2 regions of the Franconibacter daqui genome follow, and region 2 is predicted to be linked to the other one. Evidence: predicted binding sites of a transcription regulator. Region 2 holds the regulator's gene; the other holds the start of a gene.

Region 1 (3,387 bases), on a different contig from region 2:
TTTATCTTATTAGGCCAGGCGCTGCTTGCCAAACGCATGGGCAAAACCGAGATTATCGCTGAAACCGGCGCGGGCCAGCACGGCGTCGCCTCGGCGCTCGAAAGATGTTGAGCGTCAATCGCCGAACGTGTTTCGCATGAAACTGATGGGCGCAGAGGTTCAGCTATGAGAAAGCGCACTATATGCTGGGCACCGCCGCCGGTCCGCACCCCTTCCCGACGATTGTTCGCGAATTCCAGCGCATGATCGGCGAAGAGACCAAAGCGCAAATTCTGGAAAAAGAGGGACGCCTGCCCGACGCGGTTATCGCCTGCGTGGGCGGCGGCTCAAACGCTATCGGCATGTTTGCCGATTTTATCGATGAAACTAATGTGGGACTGATTGGCGTGGAGCCTGCGGGCCACGGCATCGAGACCGTCCTATTCCATTTCCGCCGGGCTCGATTTCCCATCCGTCGGACCGCAGCACGCTTTTCTCAACAGCACCGGACGCGCCAACTATGTCTCTATTACCGATGACGAAGCGCTGGACGCGTTTAAAGCCCTTTGCCGCAGTCAGCTTTTCGCACGCCTTAAGGCCCGCAAGGAAGGCGCTTTTGTCCCCTTCGTCACGCTTGGCGATCCGTCGCCGGAACAGTCGTTGAAAATCATTGACGCGCTGATTGAAGCGGGCGCAGACGCGCTGGAGCTGGGCATTCCCTTCTCTGACCCGCTGGCGGACGGCCCAACGATTCAGGACGCCACGCTGCGCGCTTTTGCCGCAGGCGTTACGCCAGGGCAGTGTTTTGAGATGCTGGCCGCCATTCGCCAGAAGCACCCGACCATCCCGATTGGTCTGCTGATGTATGCCAACCTGGTTTTCAGCCGCGGTATCGATGCGTTTTATGCTGAGTGTGAAAAAGTGGGCGTGGATTCGGTGCTGGTGGCAGACGTCCCGGTGGAAGAATCGGCTCCGTTTCGTCAGGCAGCGATGCGCCACAACGTAGCGCCGATTTTTATCTGCCCGCCGAACGCCGATGATGACCTGTTGCGCCAGATTGCTTCTTATGGCCGCGGCTACACTTACCTGCTCTCCCGCGCCGGGGTGACAGGCGCGGAGAACCGCGCCGCGCTGCCGCTGCATCACCTGATTGAGAAACTGACCGAGTACCACGCCGCACCGCCGCTGCAGGGCTTCGGCATTTCCGAACCGGCGCAGGTGAAAGCCGCTGTCGAGGCGGGCGCCGCCGGCGCGATTTCCGGCTCCGCCACGGTGAAAATCATTGAGCGGAACATCAACAACCACAACGCGATGCTGGATGAATTAAAAGCGTTTGTGCAGCAGATGAAAGCGGCCAGCCGCCCTGCTTAAACCTTCATACAAGCAAAAGGCGCGACGTTCGCGCCTTTTTTCTTTTTGTCGGTAGTGCCGATGCTTAGAAGCGATAACCGGCCGAGAACATGAATACCCACGGATCGAGACGGGTATTGATATTTTGCTGTTCGCCGCCCGCCTTGAATTTCACTTCCGTATCAATATCCATATACCAGACGGACATGTTCAACAGCCAGTCGCGGTTAATAAGATAATCAAGACCGACCTGGCCTGCCGCGCCCCAGGAATCTTTCAGGCTTAAATCGCTCAGACCCGCCGCTTTGCCCGTATCGTTAAAATCTTCATTAAAGAAAGTGGTGTAGTTAATGCCTGCGCCGATGTAAGGGCGCACTTTGCTCTGAGCGTCACCGAAGTACCACTGCGCCATTAACGTCGGCGGCAGATGGTGCACAGTCGCGATATCACCCGTCGCCCCTAACCCAACGCGATGGCGAAACGGCGTGGCGGCAAGCAGTTCCACACCTACGTTATCCGTAGCCATATAGGTTAAGGTCACGCCGAGCTGGGTATTGTTATTAACATTAAAGCCGCCCATACCCAGCACATTATCAGACCCTTCTGTAGGACGAACGGTCGCGCTACCGGCACGCACAAAAAACTCCCCTGCCTCATGCGCCGACGCCACGCCCGACAAACAGCTTAATGCAAGCAATGCCACTGCAAACTTTTTCATATCCCGCTCCCTTGTTGTGGTTTTATTGGCGCGGTGAATATACCCAGATTGAGTTATAAAGTGATCTCTCGCAGATCACATTCGAAGCGGTAATTTAACATTCATTGATCTGCATTAATTTCCAGGTTATCCGCTGATAACGAATTTTTGATTTGCAGGTAATCGGCAAACAAAAATTAACAAAAAATTGTGACAGTGCTCACTTGCTGCCGTTGATGGCGCTGGCTAATTTAGCTGCTTCCTCCATATGGCTATTTGCGTGATGTGTTTGCGGGTGAGAAATGAGCGAGTTGAATCCGTGCATGACGTGTGGCGCTTGCTGCGCCTGGTTTAGAGTTTCTTTCTATTGGGCTGAAGGCGACGATGCCGGCGGCATCGTGCCTTCCCATTTGACCGAGCAGGTTACTCCTTTTTTACGCTGTATGAGCGGCACCTTGCACAAACCCTGTCGGTGCGTGGCGCTGGAAGGCACCCCTGGCGAATCGGTCAGGTGTACGATTTATGAAAACCGGCCAACTCCCTGTCGTGAATTCGCCATGTCTGGCGAAAATGGCGTGGTTAACGATGCCTGTAACCGCGCACGCGCCGCATGGGGTCTGCCGCCGCTTGGCGAAACGCCCCCCCTTTCCGGCTTACCTCTCAATGCTGCCACTGCGGAGTCATCCAGGGTACAATTGCCCGCAGATTAACATCCGCAAAACTCAAGGAGAGTGCATGTCTATCACGGCAAAGTCCGTTTACCGTGACACGGGGAATTTTTTTCGTAATCAGTTTGTTACTTTGCTGCTGATTGCTCTGCTCTGTGCCTTTATCACCCTGATTATCGGGCACGTTTTTACGCCCAGCGAAGAAGAACTCTCTGTGCTGAGCGAGGGGGATAATCTGGCGGGCAGCGCCAGCCTGTTTGAACTGGTGCGCAATATGACGCCGGAGCAACAGCAGGTGCTGTTGAAAACCTCGGCGGCATCGACGTTCGCCGGGCTGTTTGGCAACGCGATACTCGCAGGCGGCGTGCTGCTGGCTATCCAGCTAGTTTCCGCAGGCCAGCGCGTCAGCGCGCTGCGGGCGATTGGCGCCGCCGCGCCCGTGCTGCCGCGCCTGTTTATTCTTATCTTCCTGACGACTTTCCTTGTGCAAATGGGGATTATGCTGGTGGTTGTGCCTGGCGTACTGCTGGCGATTGTGCTCGCTTTTGCGCCGGTCATGCTGGTGCAGGATAAAATGGGCGTTTTCGCCGCCATGCGCAGCAGCATGAGCCTGGCCTGGCAGAATATGCGTCTGGTGGCGCCCGCGGTTATCGGCTGGTTGATGGCGAAAACGTTTCTGCTGTTTATCGCGCC
Region 2 (3,387 bases):
GGCGCAGCATGTGGATTTGCTGGTGGGCGTAGTGCCTATCGTCAACCTTGAGTGGATCCAGAAGCTGATTCGCGATACCAGCGAGCGAGGGCATTCGCGCGAGGCGGTGATGGATTCCGTGGTGCGATCAATGGAAGATTACATTAACTACATCACGCCGCAGTTTTCCCGCACCCATATTAACTTCCAGCGCGTGCCGACAGTGGATACGTCGAACCCCTTCGCGGCGAAAGGCATTCCTTCGCTCGATGAAAGCTTCGTGGTTATCCACTTTCGCAACCTTGAAGACATCGATTACCCCTGGCTGCTCGCCATGCTTCAGGGTTCCTTCATTTCTCACATCAATACGCTTGTCGTTCCCGGCGGCAAGATGGGGCTGGCGATGGAATTAATCATGCTGCCGCTGGTGCAGCGATTGATGGAAGGGAAAAAAATTGAATAAGGCGGCTGACGCCGCCCCGAGTCAGACCTCTACCACCTCATAAGAGTGGGTGATGTTGACCGCTTTGCCGAGCATCAGCGCCACAGAGCAATATTTCTCAGCGGAGAGATCCACCGCGCGCGCCACGGCCGCCTCCTTCAGCGCCTTACCCGTTACGATAAAGTGCAGGTTAATGTGAGTGAACAACCGCGGCGCTTCTTCGCGGCGTTCTGAGGTCAGTTTCACTTCGCAATCCTGAACGTCATGACGCCCTTTTTGCAAAATAGACACCACGTCGATAGCGCTGCAACCGCCCGCCGCCATCAGCACCATTTCCATCGGGCTTGGCGCTTTATCGCCGGAATTGCCGTCCATCAGGATTTGGTGCCCTGAAGCGGATTCGCCCAGAAACGTCAATCCCTCAACCCACTTTACTCGTGCCTGCATAATCATCACTCCGATGTATAAAAATTTTTGACAGATTACGCGCCAGTTGCGAAAGAGGCAACGGAAGGGCGACCTGCGTCAAGCTGAAACGAGACAATAGAAGACACCCATGAAAAGCTATGCTAAAACAGTCTGGATGCTGCGGCGATACATTGATGTTATGCATGTATGCAGAGGACAAGACAATTTACCGGCTGCGACGACATGGACAGCCAACTTCCCGGGATGCGGGAAGATAATGATTGCAAAGCCAGATGGGGGACCCGCGCCCCGTCTTTGGAGCCAGTTTAAACAGAGGATAACAGCGCATGGTGCTTGGCAAACCGCAAACAGACCCGACTCTCGAATGGTTCTTGTCACATTGCCACATTCATAAGTACCCATCGAAGAGCACGCTGATTCACCAGGGTGAAAAAGCGGAAACGTTGTATTACATCGTTAAAGGCTCAGTGGCAGTGCTGATCAAAGACGAAGAGGGCAAGGAGATGATCCTCTCGTATCTGAATCAGGGAGACTTTATCGGCGAACTGGGCCTGTTTGAAGAGGGCCAGGAGCGCAGCGCCTGGGTTCGCGCCAAGACCGCTTGCGAAGTCGCCGAGATTTCCTATAAAAAATTCCGCCAGCTTATCCAGGTGAACCCGGACATCCTGATGCGCCTCTCTTCGCAGATGGCGCGTCGTCTGCAAGTCACCTCTGAAAAAGTCGGCAACCTGGCGTTCCTCGACGTAACGGGCCGCATCGCCCAGACGTTGCTCAACCTGGCGAAACAGCCGGACGCCATGACCCATCCCGACGGCATGCAGATTAAAATCACCCGTCAGGAAATCGGCCAGATCGTGGGCTGCTCCCGCGAAACCGTTGGCCGCATCCTGAAAATGCTTGAAGATCAAAACCTGATCTCCGCGCACGGTAAGACCATCGTGGTTTACGGCACCCGCTAAGCCGCCTTAAAAAAACGGCGTGTCGCTTCGGTAACACGCCGTTTTTGTTTCTACACTTACCTCTATGTTTCGCCGTCTCATTTATCACCCGGAAGTGAACTACGCCCTGCGCCAGACGCTGATCCTGTGTCTGCCGGTGGCGGTTGGGTTACTGCTGGGCCATCTGCAACAGGGCCTGCTTTTTTCGCTGGTGCCTGCCTGCTGCAACATCGCCGGGCTCGATACGCCCCACAAGCGCTTTTTCAAACGTCTGGCGGTCGGCGCTTCGCTCTTTGCCGTCAGCAGTTTTACCGTGCAACTGTTACTGGCGGACAATCTGCCGCTGCCGCTTATCTTTTTAGGCATGGCGCTGCTGCTTGGCGTGACGGCGGAGATAAGCTCGCTGCATGCCCGGCTGCTGCCCGCTTCGCTTATCGCCGCTATTTTTACGCTAAGCCTTGCGGGGAACATGCCGGTCTGGGAGCCTATCCTGCTCTATATTTTCGGCACGCTCTGGTACGGGCTGTTTAACTGGTTCTGGTTCTGGCTGTGGCGCGAGCAGCCGCTTCGCGAGTCGCTAAGCTTGCTGTATCGCCAGCTGGCGGACTATTGCGAAGCGAAATATAACCTGCTGACGCAGCATACCGACCCGGAGACCGCCCTGCCCCCGCTGCTTACGCATCAGCAAAAAGTGGTGGACCTTATCAGCCAGTGCTACCAGCAGTTGCACATGCTGGCGGCCGGGAAACAGAGCGGCTATAAGCGTCTGCTGCGCACCTTCCAGATGGCGCTGGATTTGCAAGAACATATTTCGGTCAGCCTGCATCAGCCGGAGGAGGTGCAAAAGCTGGTGGAGCGCAGCCACGCCGAGGCGGTGATCCGCTGGAACGCACAGACCATCAGCGCGCGACTGCGCGTCATGGCCGACGACATCCTCTACCATCGTTATCCGCAGCGTTTCGCCATGGATAAGCAAATCGCCGCGCTGGAGAAAATCGCCCGCCAGCACCCGGACAACCTTGTAGGGCATTTCTGCGAATACCACTTCAGTCGCATCGCCCGCATCCTGCGCACGCAGCGCCCACTCTATGCCCGCGACCTGATGGCCGACCGGCAGAAACGGCTGCCGCTATTCCCGGCGCTGAAAAGCTACCTTTCGCTCAAATCCGCCGCTTTGCGCAACGCCGCACGGCTGGGAGTGATGCTGAGCATCGCAAGCCTCGTTGGCAACGCGTTCCATCTGCCCAAACCGTACTGGATCCTCATGACCGTAATGTTTGTGACGCAGAATGGCTACGGGGCGACGCGGGTGCGCATTCTCCAGCGAGCGGCCGGCACGCTGGCGGGGTTAATCATCGCGGGCGTCACGCTGCACCTGCATGTGCCGCAGGGCTACATGCTGCTGGTGATGCTGGCTATCACGCTCATTAGCTACCTTATCCTTCGCAAAAACTATGGCTGGGCGATGATTGGCTTCACGGTGACGGCGGTTTACTCCTTACAGCTGCTGTCGCTGAACGGCGAACAGTTTATCGTCACCCGGCTTATCGACACGTTGATTGGTTGCTTTATCGCTTTCGGCGGTATGGTCTGGCTGTG

Evidence for each region. The regulator CRP, encoded in region 2, controls carbon source genes, mostly activating them, when cyclic AMP is high. The targets are predictions, from matches to a motif close to ATGTGANNNNNNTCACAT.
Region 1: a site for CRP is predicted at 2,235-2,252, ahead of ompW (outer membrane protein OmpW). Genes of this name have one in related genera too.

What each region holds. Positions count from the first base shown of each region.
Region 1 covers NZ_BMKJ01000001.1:1,676,172-1,679,558, forward strand. The annotation lists partial or broken gene trpA (tryptophan synthase subunit alpha) at 1-1,350, shown strand, start outside; gene ompW (outer membrane protein OmpW) at 1,415-2,047, opposite strand; gene IEX01_RS07960 (YkgJ family cysteine cluster protein) at 2,329-2,736, shown strand; gene IEX01_RS07965 (YciC family protein) at 2,762-3,387, shown strand, end outside.
Region 2 covers NZ_BMKJ01000004.1:346,331-349,717, reverse strand. The annotation lists gene IEX01_RS15545 (phosphoribulokinase) at 1-442, shown strand, start outside; gene IEX01_RS15540 (OsmC family protein) at 464-868, opposite strand; gene crp (cAMP-activated global transcriptional regulator CRP) at 1,177-1,809, shown strand; gene IEX01_RS15530 (YccS/YhfK family putative transporter) at 1,874-3,387, shown strand, end outside.